Regions from separate parts of the Marinococcus halophilus genome, predicted to be linked through region 1. Evidence: predicted binding sites of a transcription regulator. Region 1 holds the regulator's gene; each other region holds the start of a gene.
The links. The regulator LexA, encoded in region 1, represses DNA repair genes until DNA is damaged. The targets are predictions, from matches to a motif close to CGAACATATGTTCG.

Region 1 (6,146 bases):
GCGGAAAAACAAGGAAAACCCAAATGGAAGTGGAGCCTGTGGGGGTTAACCCAGTTTCCGGTGCCGGCGGTTGCTTTTTATATTGTTCACAAGTGGAAAGAGTGAGCCGGGTGCTTCGAGTTGATGGTTTTAAACCGGCATCCAGGTGTAATAGCATAGTAGGAAGCGAGAAAAATGATGGACCGGCAGCACCTATTAGAGTGAAGGGGCGACAAACATGAAACAGGAAACGCAGGAAATTAACGAAATTATATTGGACGAATCGGCACTGCAGTTTGAATCGGCATACTTGTATCTGGAAACATCTGATCCCGATCGAATCGGAGAAAGTGCCTGGACGATCGCCATTTATAATGTCGAGCAGCAATTTTCCGAGGAATTTACCGGCCGAGACAGCATCAGCATCCGGATCAAAACTGAAGAAGCGGAGTACCAGGGGCTCGTTCAATTTAAGAATATCGAAGGCAGCGATAAGAAGCACTGCCACCTGGACGGCCTTGACGAACTGGTGCAGGTGTAGCGAGTGCCTGGAACGAGGGCGGCAGCTGGGGCTGCCGTTCGTTTTTTATATAGCTGGCCTCCCGATGGACGTTTAATACGCGTAAAATAGGGGATTATAGCTGTGAAAAGAAGATCGATGATTGGAAAGGAGAGAAAAACATGAGTCCAAGAAAAGAAGCGATGGCCCAGCTGGCCGGAAGAGTGGAACGGGGAGAAATTGGAGCGGAATGGTCGCCGGTGGATGAAATCGAGCAGGATCGTTTCCAGGAGCTTGTCGAGCACGGCTACGTCACGTACGCCGACGCTTCCGGGGAAAAGGAAGAGGCGGTCTACAGCGGCATTGCCATCACAAAAGAAGGCCGGGAGCTGTTTGAAGAATATAAGCGCCAGGTAGATGAATAACCTGAACGTATCCGGCGGGCGGTGTTAAACCAGCCGCCTTTTTTCATAGACGCTGGTGAATGCGAAGAAATTTGAAGATTGAACCACCGCCTGGGACGGGAATGGAAGCAGACAGCAACCATAAAACCCAGGAGGATGCAATGCCGACATTAACGCTGGAATCTATTAAAACAGTTACTACAAATGAAGTAATTCATATAAACGATGGCAAGCTCTACGCAGGAGAAGGACCGTTGGAGCGCTGGACAGTGTCCATTATGGACTGTGAAAACAAAGAATTTTTCTATCAGGCATTCAACAGCGCTTCTCCCGCGCTGGATTTGTTTTTCCGGACCGGGGAAGGCTTTCATTTTGGCGGCCAGGTGTACATCACCCGGGCGGATGAGGAAAATATAGAGCTTGAAGGAAGCAGCGCGCTTCAGGAACAGTCTTAATCCCTTCATTAAAAATCGGATCTAAGGAGGATGACTATGCCACAGGAACCGGATTTTTCCCGGGAAGGCTGGAAAGGCTACCGGGTACGCCCGCTCCATTTTGCCGGTGAATCGCTCGAAGTGTATCACGAAACAGAACTGGAGCTGCTCGTCCAGGTGACTACCTCGGCGATGGCAGCTGAAGCAAGTTTAAAGGAAGAAAACGTGCCGGAATGGTTATGGGAGATCGGTATCGATTATCTGACCAGCAAACAGCCGGAGGAAAGAAAACGCCTGGTAATAACTGTGCAGGACGTCACGGACGGCGAAGTAAACAAAGCGTATGAGAATTTACTACGGGATTTTGAAGCACCCTCGATCTGAGAGGGTGCTTTTTGCTTCTATTATATAGAAGAAACAAGGGGAGAACTGGCAGAGAGAGCCGCAGGAGGAGCTTTTCGCTCGCGGACAGGGAAATTCTTTCAGAAAAAACGGGCAGGTGGCTTCTCGAACGGAAAAAACTGTGGTATAAATAAGTAGAGGGGGTGGATGACAGTGGCTTTAGTGGAATTCAAATGCAGAACGCAGCCGCAGGTGACGTACAGCAGTGACGGTCATGAAATTCATTACAAGGTGATTGAATACGCCGACGGCTATGAAGTGGTGCTTCATTCGATGAGTGATTTTCAGCCGGCCGATGAAAAACTGCTGTTTCATCAGGGAAGTCAGGTCATTCACGCCAAAGAGCATACTTACGTATTAGACACCTGTGATTGTGTATACAGCGGGGAGTCCGATGAAACGATCGATCACTCGATCTGTCACAAACCATATTCTAAATCCATGTAGCGGTTAAACGGAGCTTTCCTTCCCGGGAGGCTCTTTTTTGTGGTAGACGCTTGCGCGCATACAGGCTCATATTTGTAATCATTCCGGAAAAGAGAAAGGGGCATACACATGCTGCATTTTGAAAAAAAGGACCTGCACAATTTAAACCACGCGGAGGCGCCGTACGTCTCCATTTACCAGTACGGAAAAACGGATATCAGCAGCCATCCCTCCGACAGCAGCCGCGTGGGACTGTCCAAGCAGGGTATGATGAAGCTGGTGAACTACTGGATCCAGGAAGGCAACCTTGATGATAACGACAAACAGCAGATTAAAGAATGGCTTGACGAGTAACCTCCGGAAGGCGCGGCAGTGAAATTTCGGGTTTAGCAGGAAGGGCGCCGGGAAAAGGAATCACAATTCACCAATCGAAAAACGAGCTTCGGGCACAGCTCAGTGCTGAAGTCGTTAAAGGGGGCAATCGTGATGGCACGCCTGCTTGACTTTTACCAGGGACCGTATGAAGGGAGCCCGGGAGAGTCGGAACATTTCAATGGACCGGTGCTCCACATTTTTGAGCGCGGTCAGCTGCTGCTGTCGATGCAGATTACGGCAGAAGCGCTCCAGAAAAATGAGCTCAGCGTAGACATGATGACGGTGTATGAGTGGCTCTGGCACCGGGGGCTTGAATTTATTGAACGGGAAAACATTACGGCAGCCACGGTGGTAATAATAACCGACCGGGATATCGAAAAGGACGAAATCATTACGGATTACCGGACGCTTGCTTTTCGGAGATAGAACAAAACAGGGCGCCTGCATTCAGTGCAGGCGCCCTGTTTTATGGGATTAAAAGATGGTGCGGAAAACGCCGGTGACTCTGCCGAGTATCGTACAGTTTTCTAAAATAATTGGATCCATGGTGGCATTTTCAGGCTGCAGCCGGATAAAGTTTTCTTCTTTATAGAACCGCTTAACCGTCGCTTCCATTTCGTCTGTCATTGCAACAATGATATCGCCATTATCTGCGGTCTGCTGTTTTTGAACAACGACAAGGTCCCCGTCAAAAATCCCGGCTTCAATCATGCTGTCACCCTGGATGGTAAGCATGTAGACCTGCTCCTCATCGGTCACCATCCGCTCTGGAAGAGGGATGTATTCTTCAACATTTTCCACCGCAGTAATAGGCTCCCCGGCCGTGACTTTACCGATGACCGGAACATACACGGCTTTGCTTTCGTGAATCGGCTCGCTGCCCTGTTCTTCAAGCTCAAGTACTTCAATCGCCCGTGGCTTTGTCGGGTCGCGGCGGATTAGATTTTTGTTTTCAAGGCGGGCGAGGTGCCCGTGAACCGTGGAACTCGAAGCGAGTCCGACAGCTTCCCCGATCTCCCGTACCGAAGGCGGATAGCCTTTTTCTTTTACTTCTTCTTTTATATAATCAAGAATTTGCTGCTGGCGCTTGGATAGCTTCATCTCCGCACCTCCTTTTGAGGAATTTTTCTGAATAAAGTATAGCATGAGGGGAACAAAAACGCAAACACCCGTTCTAATATTTTTGTTGACGGGAACAGGCATTCTGGTATACTGGATGAATATAAGAACATACATTCTCATTAAGGGGGAACGCACACATGAATAAACTAAAAACTTTTACTTCCACGGACTGGACCATGCTTGCCTTGTTTGCATTTGCGCTTATGTTTCTGGTATATTCAGCGGACGCTTCAATCACTCCGGAAACGCTGGACGGCACGGATACAGACCGGCCGGCAGAAATCGTCCATGAAGAACAGCATCCGGTTTTAAAAGACAAGTTAGTCTACCAGGAAGAGCCGTGGGAACGGACAGTGACATTTGACGCTCCCGAACAGTAAAACCCGAACGGAAAGGACCGCAAAGACATGAAAACATGCATTATCTATGCCCGGGTAAGTACGGAAAAAGAAGAACAGCAGTCCTCGCTTGCCAGGCAGCAGGAAGAGCTGGAGGCTCTTGCGGCCGCGAATGGCTGGGCTGTGCAGCAGGTCATTACCGAACAGGAAAGCAGCTATTCGGTGGAACGGGACGGGCTTCTCCGCGTGTTTGAGCTTCTTGATGATACCGAAGCGGATACGCTGTTAATCACGGACGATACGCGGCTTGGACGTGGAAATGCCAAAATCGCCGTGCTTCACGAACTGCAGAAACGGGGCACGTTCATCTATACGGTAAAAGAGGACGGAGAGCTCGAAATTGCGGATACTGACCATATGATTATGGATATTTTGTCCATCGTCGAAGAACACCAGCGCCGGCTCCATAATTTCAAAATTAAGCGGGGGATGCAGCGGGCGGTGGAAAACGGCTATCATCCGGAGGAAAACTTCGGACTGAACCGGAGCGGCGGGCGAAAGAAAAAAGAAGTGCCCATTGAAGAAATTGTTAAACTGAAGCAGCGGGAGCTGACGTTTAAAGATATTGCCTCTACGCTCCGCGGCCTCGGCTACGATATTTCCAAAGCGACGGTGCACCGCCGTTATAAAGAACACGAAAAGCAGGCGGCCGAAACAGAGCAGCAGTGATTTATTTGCGGGAGCGCCAGGTTTTTAATATAATGAATAAGGAACGCACAATTTAAGGGAGGCAACTTATGCTTTCGAAAGAAAAAATTGACCGGATTAATGAGTTGGCCAAACGTCAGAAATCGACAGGGCTGACAGCGGAAGAAGAAGAGGAACAGCACGCGCTGCGCCAAGAATATTTAAGCAAATTCCGTTCTTCATTCAAAAACCAGCTCGAAAACGTCAAAGTGGTGGACGAAGAAGGCACGGATGTCACTCCGAACAAGCTTGAACGTGTGAAACGACGGAACCGCAGCTTCCGGCATTAAGAAAAGGAGGCCTGGTCTTGAAAAAGAGCAGGCCTTTTGATTTTGTTCTTTCTCCGCTAACCCGCTTGTGTAATCGTTTTAAAACCTTTATCATAAAAACGTACATGTACACGGAACCCCCTGCTGAGCCACTTGAGTGGCACGGGTTTCCATAAAAATACATACTGTGGAGGGACATATGCATGGCAATTAGCACAGAACAATTAGCAATTAACACGATCCGGACGTTGTCCATCGAAAGCATCGAAAAAGCCCAGTCGGGCCACCCGGGGCTTCCGATGGGCGCCGCGCCGATGGCCTACGCACTCTGGACCAAATCCATGAACCATAATCCGGGCAACCCGTCCTGGTTTAACCGCGACCGCTTCGTGCTGTCGGCCGGCCACGGATCGATGCTTCTATACAGCATGCTGCACCTGAGCGGCTACGACCTGTCGCTTGACGAACTCAAGCACTTCCGCCAGTGGGGAAGCAAAACACCGGGGCATCCGGAATACGGCCACACCCCGGGCGTGGAAGCAACGACCGGCCCGCTCGGGCAGGGACTGGCCATGGGCACCGGCATGGCGATGGCCGAACGCCACCTGGCGGCCAAGTACAACACGGACGATCACGCCGTGGTGGACCATTTCACGTACGTGCTCTGCGGCGACGGCGACCTGATGGAGGGCGTGTCCTCCGAATCGGCGTCGCTGGCCGGCCACCTGCAGCTTGGCAACCTGGTGGTGCTGTATGACTCCAACGATGTCTCCCTGGACGGCGCCCTGAACCAGTCGTTTTCGGAAAACGTGCTGCAGCGCTACGAGGCGTACGGCTGGCATACCATCCTGATCGAAGACGGCAACGACGTGGCGGCCCTCGAGGCAGCGATTGAAGAAGCCAAGCAGTCCCCGAAACCGTCCATGATCGAAGTGAAGACCGTGATCGGGTACGGGGCGCCGAACAAAGGCGGCACAAATGCGGCCCACGGCGCGCCGATCGGCGATGAGGAATACAACCTGGTGAAAGAAGCCTACCAGTGGGACTACGACGCGTTCCATGTCCCGCCGGAAGTGACCGAGCTGTTTGCGGAAGTGAAAGCCTCCGGCGCGAAAGCCGAACAGGCATGGAACGAGCTGTTCGCCTCCTAC
Region 2 (6,146 bases), on a different contig from region 1:
CACCGGAAGAAATTAAAAAGGCTGATGTACTTTTGATCGGTCCGCAGATGCGCTTTATGAAGAAAAAATTCGGCAAGGTTGCCGACGAGCAGGGGATCCCGCTTGATATTATTGATGCCGTTGCTTACGGACGTGTAGACGGAAAAGCTGTACTTGATCACGCCATGAAGCTGTTAAACGAGCAAAAATAGGGAGGAAGACACATGAATCGTTTTATGGAGGTATTGGAAAATATTCTGATGCCGATCGCGGAGAAATTAAATAACAACCGTCATTTGACGGCTTTGCGCGACGGGTTTTTGATTGCCCTGCCGTTAATCATTTTTGGCTCTATTTTAGTTGTTATCGCTAATTTTCCTTTTCTGGACCAGCTGATTGGGGAAGACGCCTATGCAGCCTATCAGGCAGCGCTTGGCCCGGCGTCGGCATCCACGCTCAGTATTATGGGGCTTTTTGTTATCATCGGTATAGGGTATAAATTAACAGCTTCTTACGGCGTGGAAGCACTTTACGGCGGGGTTGTAGCCCTTGCTGGTTTTATCATACTAACACCGCAGACCTTCGAGGGTGTAGAAGGGGTTATACCAACATCCACCCTCGGAGCCGAAGGCATGTTTGTTGGCATACTGACCGCGTTCCTCGCGGCTGAGCTGTACCGCTACTTCGTACAAAAAAACTTGACGATTAAAATGCCGGCCGGGGTTCCGGAGGCAGTGTCAAGATCGTTCAGTGCGCTGATTCCTATCGCTCTGACCTTATCAGTTTTTCTCGCTATCCGTATTTTGTTCAGCCTTACCCCGTTTGATTCTGCCCAGAACTTTATTTATACCGTTTTGCAGGAGCCGTTAACCGCGCTTGGCAGCGGACTCCCGGCGACGATCATTGCTGTTCTGATGATCCAGATCTTCTGGTTTTTCGGCCTGCACGGGCAGATTCTGGTTAACTCTGTGTTCGACCCAATCTGGTACGCGCTGAATGAACAGAACTTGAGTGCCTTCCAGGCAGGAGAAGAACTGCCAAACGTGGTCACCAAACAGTTCATTGATACCTTTATTGTAGGGATGGGCGGTTCCGGGATGACGCTTGCGATTGTGCTCTGGCTGTTTATGCTCGCCCGCAGTAAACAGGCGAAACAGCTCGGCAAAGTCGGCGGCCCTCCAGGGTTCTTTAACGTCAATGAACCGATTATTTTCGGTCTGCCGATCATCATGAATCCGTTAATATTAATCCCGTGGCTGGTAGCTCCGGTCGTTATTGCAGTCATAACGTATGTAACGATGTCGATCGGCCTGGTGCCAAAGCCGGCAGGTATCATCGTTCCATGGACCACCCCGATTTTCTTAAGTGGATTTCTAGCTACTGGAAACGCCTGGCAGGGAGCTGTGCTGCAGCTGTTTAACCTGGCCGTGGTGTTTATCATCTGGTTCCCGTTCCTTCGGATTCTGGACCGCCAGTATTTCCGGAACGAAGTAGAAGCAGAAAAAGAAACGACAAATGCAGACAACAAGCAAAAAAGCGGTTAAATCAGGATAGGAGTGGAAACTATGGAAGCGTTAACAGAAACGGCGTTTCAAATTATATTATACGCTGGCAACGGCAAAGCAAACGCCATGGAAGCGATCCAGGAAGCAAAGGCCGGCAATTTCGACCGTGCAGAAGAACTGATCAAGGAAGCAGGGGAAGAGCTCGGGAAAGCACATTCCTACCAGACCAACCTGCTCACGAAAGAAGCAAGCGGTGAGGATTTTTCCGTCAACGTCATGCTGATTCACTCGCAGGATCATTTGATGACCTCCATGACGGTCCGAGACCTGGCGGAAGAGATTGTAGAAGTCTACCGTACGCGTTAAGTATCCTGGGGACCCGGCAGAAAGAGAAAAGCCGGGGCCCTGCTTTTTGTGATAAACATACAGGAACGATTATTCTAGGAGGTACTAACCATGGCAGAACAGTTCACGTTTCCAAAAGGATTCTGGTGGGGGGCGGCCACATCCGCCACGCAGATTGAAGGCGCCGCGAAGGAAGGCGGCAAAGGAAAGAATATTTGGGACCAGTGGTTTGACGAAGAGCCGAATCGCTTTTTTGACGGGGTGGGCCCTGGCACCACATCCGATTTTTATCATCAGTACAAGGACGACATCGCCCGGATGAAGAACATTCATTTTAATTCCTTTCGCCTGTCGATCTCCTGGTCCCGGCTGATCCCGGACGGCTCCGGAGAAGTGAATCAGGAAGCGGTCGACTTTTATAACAACGTTATCGACGAAATGATCGACAAGGGCGTAGAACCGTTTGTCTGTTTATATCATTTTGATATGCCGATGGCGATGCAGGAGATGGGCGGCTGGGAAAACAGAGCTGTAGCGGAACACTTTGGCCGTTACGCCAGCATCTGCTTTGATCTGTTCGGCGACCGGGTAAAAAAGTGGTTTACCCACAATGAACCGATTGTTCCGGTGGAGGGCGGCTACATGTACGACTTTCACTATCCTAACGTGGTCGACATGAAGCGGGCGGCCCAGGTGGGCTATCATACGCTTCTCTCTCACGTGTTTGCGGTGAAAGCTTTTCGTGAAAAAGACCGAACCGGCGGGGAAATCGGCGTTATTTTGAACCTGACCCCTTCCTATCCAAGAAGCAGCCATCCGGCAGATCTGAAGGCTTCCCGGATTGCCGATTTATTTTTTAACCGGAGCTTTCTCGATCCCACAGTGCTCGGGGAGTATCCTCAGGAGCTGATTGACCTGCTCGGAGAGCACGGAGTGCTTCCGGATACCGAGAGCGGAGACAAAGAACTGATTAAAGAGGGGAAAGTCGACCTGCTGGGCGTGAACTATTACCAGCCGCGCCGGGTCAAAGCGAAGGAAAACCTGCCGAACCCGGGTGCTCCGATACTACCCGAATGGTTTTTTGACCACTACGAAATGCCTGGCCGGAAAATGAACCCTTATCGTGGATGGGAGATTTACCCGAAAGGTGTATACGACATTATGATCAATCTCCGTGATAACTACGGAAATATTCCGTCGTTCATTTCTGAAAACGGGATGGGGGTCCAGGACGAGGCCCGTTTTATGGAAAACGGCATGATTCAGGACGATTACCGTATTGAGTTCATCCAGGACCATCTTGAATGGCTGCACCGGGCTATCGAAGAGGGGGCTAATGCCAAAGGGTATCATCTCTGGTCGTTTATCGACAACTGGTCGTGGATGAATGCCTACAAAAACCGCTACGGCTATTTTTCCGTCAATATCGACACGCAGGAGCGTACGCCGAAAAAGAGTGCCTACTGGATCACTGCCGTCCACAAAAATAACGGATTTGAAAAATAGCATTACGGGCCGTCTGTCTATCCGCAGGCGGCCTGGTCTGTATAGAAACACGCAGAAAAAAGGAGCGAGACGATGAAGAAAGGTATTAAGATTGTAACGATCGGCGGGGGCTCGAGCTATACGCCTGAGCTCGTGGAGGGATTTATTAAAAGGCATCACGCACTGCCGGTGAAAGAGCTGTGGCTCGTGGATATTCCGGAAGGAAAAGAAAAGCTGGAGATCGTAGGAAAACTCGCCCAGCGTATGGCAGCTGAAGCGGGTATCGATATGACCGTGCACCTTTCCTACAGCCGGGAGGAAGCGCTGCCGGGCGCGGACTTTGTCACCACTCAGTTTCGGGTTGGCATGCTTGAAGCCCGGGCGAAGGATGAGCGGATCCCGCTTTCCTACGGCGTGATCGGCCAGGAGACGAACGGGCCGGGCGGGCTGTTTAAAGGACTGCGGACCATTCCAGTTATTATTGACATTGTGCATGACATCGAGCGGCTGTGCCCGGATGCGTGGCTTGTGAACTTTACGAATCCGGCTGGCATGGTGACAGAAGCGGTGCTGCGCTATACGAACCATGAACGCATTGTCGGCCTCTGCAACGTCCCGGTGGGAATGCAGATGGGAGTGGCTGAAGCGCTTGGAGTAGACGGCGACCGTGTACGTATTGATTTTGCCGGACTGAACCATATGGTTTACGGACTTAATATCTATCTCGATGGCAACGATATAAAGCAGCAGGCGCTCGAAGCAGTAGCGGATCCGGCGAACGTTTCCACCATGAAAAATATTGCGGCACTCGGGTGGGAGCCCGAATTTATCCGGGCTTTGCAGGTGCTGCCATGCCCGTATCACCGGTACTACTATAAAACAGAAGAAATGCTGGCCGAGGAACAGGCAGCTGCCGAGGAAACCGGCACCCGGGCTGAGGTCGTCCAGGGGGTGGAGGAGGAGCTGTTTGCCCTCTATGCTGATGAAACGCTCCGGACAAAGCCGGAGCAGCTGGAACAACGCGGCGGGGCCTATTACAGCGAAGCGGCCTGCAGCCTGATCAATTCAATCTATAATGACACCCGGGATATTCAGCCAGTCAATACGAGGAATCGTGGCGCTGTTGCCGGTATACCGGCGGAGTCAGCGGTGGAAATCAGCTCCGTTATTACCAAAGATGGCCCGAGGCCGATTGCTGTTGATGAGCTGCCGGTAGCTGTCCACGGACTGGTGCAGCAGATCAAATCGTTTGAACGGGTCGCTGCCGAAGCGGCGGTAACGGGAAATTACGAAACAGCTCTTCTGGCCATGACGATTAATCCTCTCGTTCCGTCTGATACAAAAGCAAAGCAGATACTTGATGACATGCTCGAAGCCCATCGGGAGCATCTGCCGCAGTTCTTTCAAAGCGAAAAGGTATGAAGCAGTGAAGGTCTCCTGAAGCGGGGGCCTTTTTTGTTAGAGAAAAGTTCCTGTTTTTAAAGATAAAGCACAAAAAGAACAAATGTTCGTGTATACTGAAACAAAGGGAGGCGTTATGGATGAAAGAAAACAAGTTGACCCCGGGGTCGAATATGCGCTGGGAATCCAGCCGGATGATTCTGCCGGAACACCGGGAAATGTGGCTGCGTCATCAAAAAGAAGACCGGATGAAGTTCAGGCCCGTTTGGGATGAGCAGCAGCTTGAAGAGTTTTCCCGCCGTCTTCAGGACGCTCTGGTGTCCGGCTCGACAGTAACGCTTCACGTGTTTGACCCTTATGCGGAAATAAAAATGAGGGGAAAGATCCTCCATCTTGATGCATTAAATAAAACAATAAAAATGAAAGCAGGCGGGGGCATCCAGTATGTAGGCGTGCAGGACATTATGGATGTGGAAACGTAAAAGCACGTTTTTGAAATAGGCGTAAGGGAAAGGAAGACAAGAAAAGAAACCAAAAGGGAGCGAATGAAATGAAGGATAAAAAATTCAGCAGAATTTCCTTAACGTCTTCCCTGGGAGGCGTCGGACTGATTGCTGTATCTGTCATTGTGTCTGCCGTATTTTCTCTTCCCGACAACAGCCCCTTTGTGCCGTTATTTGGGTCGCTGCTGACGATTGGCATTCTGTTGCTTGCGCTCAGTGCATTCATGAGCATGATTGCTTTTTCGCGCCGTGAGCCGGGATGGATGAAGCTGAGCGGCTGGATTATTATGGCAGTGCTGCTGCTCTGGTTTATGGTCAGCCCGGCACTTACCGGTGTGGTGTAGATCTTCAAAAAACGCTGGTTGCGCACGGTACTGGTTCATGGTGTAATGTAGAAAAAGATGTAGAGGACGGATGCTTAATGAGTACACCAGATTTTCGGGCCCGCTCGCCGTGGGCCTCATTAACGGATGTAGACAAGGTGCACGTGTCTCCAGTTTCGCCCGGCTCGATTCAGACCTCTTTAACAGTGCCGGGCAGTAAAAGCTTTACAAACCGGGCGCTGATTATGGCAGCACTGGCAGAAGGCACGTCCACGCTGGCCGGAATTTTAAAAAGCGATGACTCGTACTGGTGCCTTGGCGCTCTGCGTGCGCTTGGCGTGAAATCCGAAGTGGACGGAGATACGGTCACCCTTCACGGATGCGGGGGCCGGTGGCCCGAGGAGGAAGCCGAGCTCTATATTGGCGCAGCCGGCACCACGGCCCGTTTTCTTCCAGGCCCGCTTGCAGCAGCCGGAAACGGCGTTTACAAGGTTGAAGCGAGCAAGCGAATGAGCGAACGACCAGTAGAGCCGTTGATGGAAGCCCTTGAGGAGCTCGGGGCAGACGTTCATTACATAGATAAAAAAGGATTCTATCCGCTTGAA
Region 3 (6,146 bases), 1.4 Mb from region 1:
ATTGCAAATGCAGACTTCAATACAAACTGGGAACTCAGCGTGATGAGAGCGGTGCATTTCATGGAAATTGTGCTCGAAAATCCCGACCTAGATCCAAGAGATTTCAGTGCCAAGGGGTTTGGAGAGTTTGAGCCGGTTGCTTCGAATGACACTGCAGAAGGCCGGGCCCAAAACAGGCGTGTAGAGGTATTAATCCTTCCACGTAATCAAACTGAGTCCTCCGAATAAAAAAATTCAAACGAAAACTGGCTGCCCTTGCCCGGAGCAGCCAGTTTTTTATCTTTCCGTTTTTAATTGTTCTTTATTACTTTCATGCACCTGCTTTAACGGAGCTTCAAATTTGTGGCGGTCAATAAATGCAAAAATGGCGCTTTCTACGTACGGGTCTTCCAGCGATGTTTTCGTTTTTTCAATATACCATTCTGAATCCCGGAGTCGTTTTTCTATTTCTTCGGGCTTCGAAGCCACCAGCCCGTGCCCCGGCACTACAGTACTGTACTTTCCGTCATTCCAAAGTTCATCCAGCTTCTTTAACGTAAATTGATAGGATTCGCTGTGATATTCAATAATCGGGATCTCTACATTGCTTAAATAGTCTCCGGCAATACAGAGACCAAGAGGCTCTATGACCGCCGCCAGCCCATCCACAGTGTGGCCGGGTGCCAGATAGAAAGTAATTTTGGTTTCTCCTTCCTCAAGCACCTGCTCATCGGAGTCAACGATAATATCCGGGTCCGGGTAAGAGGTATCGTAATTGCGGTGAATGTAGTACGTTTCGTCAAACTCTTTCATTTCCTGCACAATGTTTTCTTTATCCGATCTGGCGTTAAATCCACGGGAAGCAATAATAGTCGCTTCGGGGAACGCTCCGGCTCCAATAACATGATCGAAATCTGAATGGGTCAGCAGCAGATATACAGGCTGATTACTTCTCCGCTCCTCCACAAACTCCCTTATCTCTTCAATTTCAGCTGGAAGCCACGTAGGATCTGTGATTAATATCAAATCATCTGTCACTACGACAGTCGTGTTTGTTTGATAAAGCTCGCTTTGAAATACACTCCATTGTTCACGGTCTAGTCTTTTTGCCAAGCTGATCACCTTCTTCTTAGTCTTCATTTATTGTTTCTTTCCCGAAAATGGATGGTTTCATTCACGAATTAAAGTATTATTTTATTGAATTACTATATAAATACATATAAATCACGGCATTCGTTTTTAATAAGCATATTGTTCGCATTCATCCCCTCCTTCTCTTATCGTGAAACTATATATCACTGCAAAAGGAGGAAATGTTGTTGCTAAAGCAATGGATAAGAAGCCTCTCTTTCTCAAAACGCTGCTACTACTGCAGATCGAAGACCTCCTATATGCGTCCATACTTCACAAAGCAGGGTGAAAAAGTATTTGTCTGTGAAAAATGCCTTGAATACGCTGAAAGAAGGGCTATGCAGCGGGCCGATTAGAAAAGAACGCATAATATTTATGTTTTATATACACTCGTTTTGCGCTTATCTCTTTTTTCGCTCCTAATCTATATTACAATAGAGAAAAAGACCGATTGGAATTGGAGGGGCTCCGATGAATAAACATGACAAGGAAATGCTAGAACTAATTGAGACCGGCGTGGTAACGTTAATGCGCCGGGCAGATTTTAAAAGAACACTCGACAGCCAGGCAAACAGCCTGGACCGTTCTGCCTATTTGATTCTTCAAGTACTGCACCAGCAGAGCCCCCGTTCTGCTCGCGAACTCGCTGATCACTTTCTCCTTGATATCTCTACACTCAGCCGCCAGATCCACTCCCTGGAGAAAAAGGGCCTCGTTTCCCGCCGTCCCGATCATCACGATAAGCGGGTCAACCAGATTTTTATTACAGGGGAAGGGATCGAGGCGATTAATACACTGAAGCAGGAACGGATCCATATGTATGCTAACCTATTGGCCGACTGGGAGAAGGAAGATCGCGATCAATTCGCCCAGCTGCTCGAGCGTTTCAATAACACCCTCGTACAGAAAAGGGGCCTCCCCTCGTCATAATCAAGAAGCCGGAGCTAAACGGGGCTCCGGTTTTTTTCACCTTAAACAGAACATTTGTTCGTTTAAAATATATATTTTGAGGTATAATTTAGGGAAAAGAAGAAATAGCTTTATCAACCAAAGGAGGGAAGGGCTGTGGAGCGGATTATTTTTCTAATCGATATGCAGTCGTTTTACGCCAGTGTTGAAAAGTTGTACTATTCCCATCTGCAGCATAAACCAACAGCTGTAGCCGGCGACCCGTCGATCCGGAGCGGCGTTATTTTGGCTGCCTGCCCTGTCGCCAAACGCGAAGGTGTAAAAACGGCCGAAACACTCAGCCAGGCCCAGCAAAAATGTCCTGCGCTCGTTGTTATCCCTCCACGCATGGAGCTGTATTTAAAAATTTCGGTACAAATTGCAGCGGCGCTTGAAGCGTACACAGATAAGATAGAACCTTACAGTGTAGATGAGCTTTTTGCAGATATGACGCATACATACAGGCATACGGCCTCTACCCCGGAGCAGGCGGCTCTTTTTATCAACCGCCACCTGCTTCGGGCGTTCGGCGTCTACCCCCGCATTGGCATCGGACCGACCAAGGTTCTGGCCAAAATGGCCTGTGATCATTTTGCCAAAAAATCCGAAGAAGGAATTTTCACCCTGAGCCAGGATCAGCTGGCTTCAACGCTTTGGCCGCTCCCTGTGAATCATCTGTTTGGTGTTGGCCGGCGAATGGAAAAACACCTGCGCCAAATGGGCATTCGAAAGGCTGGCCACCTCGCTGCCTATCCAGTGGAAGAACTGCGGCACCGTTTCGGACTGAACGGTGAACTGCTCTGGCAGACAGCTCACGGCATTGACCCTTCCCCAGTCAGTCCCGGAACTCATACGCACCGAAAGGCTGTCGGCCACCATATGACGCTTCCACGTGACTACTCCAGCTGGGATGATATCCGGGTGGTGCTGCGCGAGCTGAGCGAAGAAGTTGGGCGCCGGGCACGGGTTGAAGGCTTCAGCGGTTGGACAGTCACTGTCGGAGCCGAAGGCCGTGATAACGAAAGACCTTTTCATTTCCATCGGCAGGCCGCCCAGGCGGCACCGATTAATGACGGTAAAGCCCTCTATAAAGCTGCTGCTTCCCTCTTTCTTAAGCATTGGAACTTTTATCCGGTCCGCGGCCTGAGCCTCAGCCTCCAGCAGCTCGAAAGTGATCAATCTGTGCAGTTGGATTTGTTTTCTGAAAAAGAGTATCGTGAGGACTTAAACAGAACAATCGATACTCTTAAGGAACGGTACGGACCGGCGGCCGTGCTCCAGGCCTCCTCCCTTCTTCCGGGCGGCCAGGCCCTGACCCGGGCGGAAAAAATCGGGGGTCACTACAAGTAAACGCCGGCAGTTTTAGGTGCATGAGTTGACGGCAAAGACAAAAAACGGGATGCTGTAATAAATTGTACTTCCAAGGAGGAAACGCCCATGAAGGAATCATCTGAACAATTTTTATATGGCCTGCTACAAACCCCCTCTCCATCCGGGAATGAAATGGCCATCCAGCGTAAGTGGCTTCAGTACGTCTCTCCGTATGCGGATGAAGTTCACACAGATACAATCGGCAATGCCTGGGGTGTCATTAACCCCGAAGCCTCATTTCATGTCCTTTTAGCCGGCCACTGCGATGAAATCGGTTTTCTCGTAAAGTCTATCGACAGCAGCGGCTTCGTACGGGTAGAAAAGCTCGGGGGTATCAGCCAGGCCCCAGCTCTTGGAATGAAAGTAACTTTCCAGGGCAGAAAAGGGCCTATCACAGGTGTCACAGGCGTTAATGCGGAACACAAAGGCGGCAGCAAAAAAGACTTTGCTTTTTCTGATTTATACATAGATTTCGGAGCTGAAAGCAAAGCGGAAATGGAAGAATATCTTTCTGTCGGCGATGCAGGAGTTTACGAGCGCACTCCCGAAAAGCTGTTGAATAATCGCTTCAGTGGTCGTGGACTCGACAACCGCACAGGTGCTTTCATTACTGCAGAAGTCCTGCGGCGGCTACAGGACAGGCGTCCGGCGGTAGGTGTATACGGCGTCAGCACGGTCAACGAAGAAACAAACATGGGAGGCGCTCATTTTGCCGGAGCCGCTCTGCGGCCTGATTTAGCAATTGCCCTGGACGTTACATTTGCATATGATTACCCCGGGTCCAATCCAAATCAGGAGACAGAAGTAACTCTCGGCGGGGGTCCAGTACTTGCCAAGGGAGCTCCGATCCATCCGACGGCTAATGAAGGACTCGAGCAGGCCGCAAAAAAAGCCGGCCTCTCCGTGCAGTACGAGCTCACGCCAAGAGTGACCGGCACTGATGCTGACCGGCTGCGTCTGGCTGGCGCCGGCATTCCAAGCGTCAACGTGTCCCTTCCTCTTCGGTACATGCATGCCCCAGTGGAGACAGCGAGCATGGATGATATTGAAAATGTTATCGGACTATTAGTCGAATACATCTGCTCACTCAAGGAAAATGAAGACCTGCGGCCAGTCCGGCCGTAATTACTCATTTGTATATCTTTTCGTCCCAAACTCTCTTCTTTTTCGGGAAGAGGGTTTTTTATCACCTTTCCTTTTTTGATTCAAGGCTGTTCATTTGATGCTAAAACCGCTACGATACAATTATGAGTACTTGTATCTAAACTAATCAAAGGAGCTGCAGCTAATGGAAGAACGCTTAGCGGAATTCGGACAAATCATCGATCAAATTATTTCCCGGGTGCCCGGTACCTTCAGTGAAAATATCGCTGTATTTGTTTTGGCTATTTTATTGTATTTTTTACTGCGCCCCATTTTCTTCTTATGGAAACCGGCGGCTTCCCGGCTGCTAAAAATGCTGTGGTACGTGGCCCTCGGTTTTGTCCTGCTGCAGGAAGCCGGCTCCATTTACTTCATTCTTGGCTTTGCTGCTGCTGTAGAAGCATATGATCAGTTTTTTCTATTTTTTGAGGAACGAAAACGGAGGGCTTCTATCTCTAAGGCAGAAACAAAAACACGATCGAGCCGGAAAAGGAAAGGAAATTCATAGACACAGCTGATACTTAAGGAGGTTTTACATAATGAATTTTGCCACTGTGGGAACGAACTGGATTACCGAAGCTTTCATTCAGGCTGGCAGAACGCTTGAGGATTTTCAGCTGCAGGCTGTGTATTCCCGGAATCTCGAACGGGCTCAAGCTCTGGCGGACCAATATGACGCGCCTTCGGCTTATAATGATTTAGAACAGCTTTGCCGGGATACAAATGTGGAGGCGCTGTATATTGCAAGCCCTACCAGATATCATTTTTCCATCGCCATGGCCGGCATACAGCACGGAAAGCACATCATCTGTGAAAAGCCAATGTGCTCTAATGCTGAAGAAGCAAAGCGGCTGCTCGCTGCCGCTTCCGAATACGGCGTTACGATTATGGAAGCGATTAAAAATATGTATTTCCCGGCTTGGACTGCTGTGACCGATCACCTTGACGAAATCGGCAAGCTCCGCCGGGCATCGATTTCCTACTGCCAGTATTCGAGCCGGTACGACGCTTACCGCGAGGGAACTGTACTCAATGCTTTTAAACCGGAGCTTTCCAATGGGGCCTCAATGGATATTGGCATCTACTGCCTCCACCCGGCTCTTGAGCTTCTCGGCATGCCGCATACCGTACAGGCACATGGTTACCTGCTTGAAACCGGTGCTGATGGCCAGGCAGCTGCTCTTCTTGGATATCCGGAAGCCCAGGCAGTCATCAGCTATTCTAAAATCTCTTCTTCGACTCAGCCAGTCGAGCTGCAGGGAGAAGACGGCACGATCACCATCGATCACATCAATCATATGCACCGGGTGACCCTCACAAAAAAAGATGAAACGACTATCCTTTGGGAAAACAGCCAGGAGGATTCCATGGTCCATGAAATACAAGCCTTCATTCGCCTTTGTGCCGGTGAAGATGTGCCTCATATTTCGATCGAACGCTCCATCCAGGTGCTTCAAGTCCTTGATGAAATACGTGCTCAGACCGGCGTCCACTTCCCGGCAGATACCGAGGAGTAGCAGCAGGTGATGAACCTATTCTTTTTTTCCTTAGTAAATGAAGGATTAAGTGCTGTA

Region 2: a site for LexA is predicted at 4,812-4,825, ahead of B5066_RS03660 (YolD-like family protein). Genes of this name have one in related genera too.
Region 3: a site for LexA is predicted at 2,088-2,101, ahead of B5066_RS06635 (DNA polymerase IV). Genes of this name have one in related genera too.

Annotation. Positions count from the first base shown of each region.
Region 1 is NZ_FVZD01000006.1:1,489,809-1,495,954, forward strand. Features, by position in the region: gene B5066_RS13620 (hypothetical protein) at 1-105, shown strand, start outside; gene B5066_RS13625 (hypothetical protein) at 218-520, shown strand; gene B5066_RS13630 (hypothetical protein) at 661-903, shown strand; gene B5066_RS13635 (hypothetical protein) at 1,044-1,337, shown strand; gene B5066_RS13640 (hypothetical protein) at 1,374-1,700, shown strand; gene B5066_RS13645 (hypothetical protein) at 1,872-2,165, shown strand; gene B5066_RS13650 (hypothetical protein) at 2,274-2,498, shown strand; gene B5066_RS13655 (hypothetical protein) at 2,631-2,945, shown strand; gene lexA (transcriptional repressor LexA) at 2,994-3,620, opposite strand; gene B5066_RS13665 (hypothetical protein) at 3,779-4,021, shown strand; gene B5066_RS13670 (YneB family resolvase-like protein) at 4,049-4,708, shown strand; gene B5066_RS13675 (DUF896 domain-containing protein) at 4,777-5,016, shown strand; gene tkt (transketolase) at 5,199-6,146, shown strand, end outside.
Region 2 is NZ_FVZD01000005.1:242,024-248,169, forward strand. Features, by position in the region: gene B5066_RS03635 (PTS sugar transporter subunit IIB) at 1-191, shown strand, start outside; gene celB (PTS cellobiose transporter subunit IIC) at 204-1,523, shown strand; gene B5066_RS03645 (PTS lactose/cellobiose transporter subunit IIA) at 1,545-1,850, shown strand; gene B5066_RS03650 (glycoside hydrolase family 1 protein) at 1,941-3,335, shown strand; gene B5066_RS03655 (6-phospho-beta-glucosidase) at 3,408-4,736, shown strand; gene B5066_RS03660 (YolD-like family protein) at 4,856-5,197, shown strand; gene B5066_RS03665 (DUF3995 domain-containing protein) at 5,266-5,562, shown strand; gene aroA (3-phosphoshikimate 1-carboxyvinyltransferase) at 5,640-6,146, shown strand, end outside.
Region 3 is NZ_FVZD01000006.1:100,949-107,094, reverse strand. Features, by position in the region: gene motB (flagellar motor protein MotB) at 1-228, shown strand, start outside; gene B5066_RS06645 (MBL fold metallo-hydrolase) at 277-1,092, opposite strand; gene B5066_RS06640 (MarR family winged helix-turn-helix transcriptional regulator) at 1,582-2,040, shown strand; gene B5066_RS06635 (DNA polymerase IV) at 2,176-3,408, shown strand; gene B5066_RS06630 (zinc-binding metallopeptidase family protein) at 3,496-4,554, shown strand; gene B5066_RS06625 (hypothetical protein) at 4,718-5,080, shown strand; gene B5066_RS06620 (Gfo/Idh/MocA family protein) at 5,112-6,089, shown strand; gene B5066_RS06615 (hypothetical protein) at 6,096-6,146, shown strand, end outside.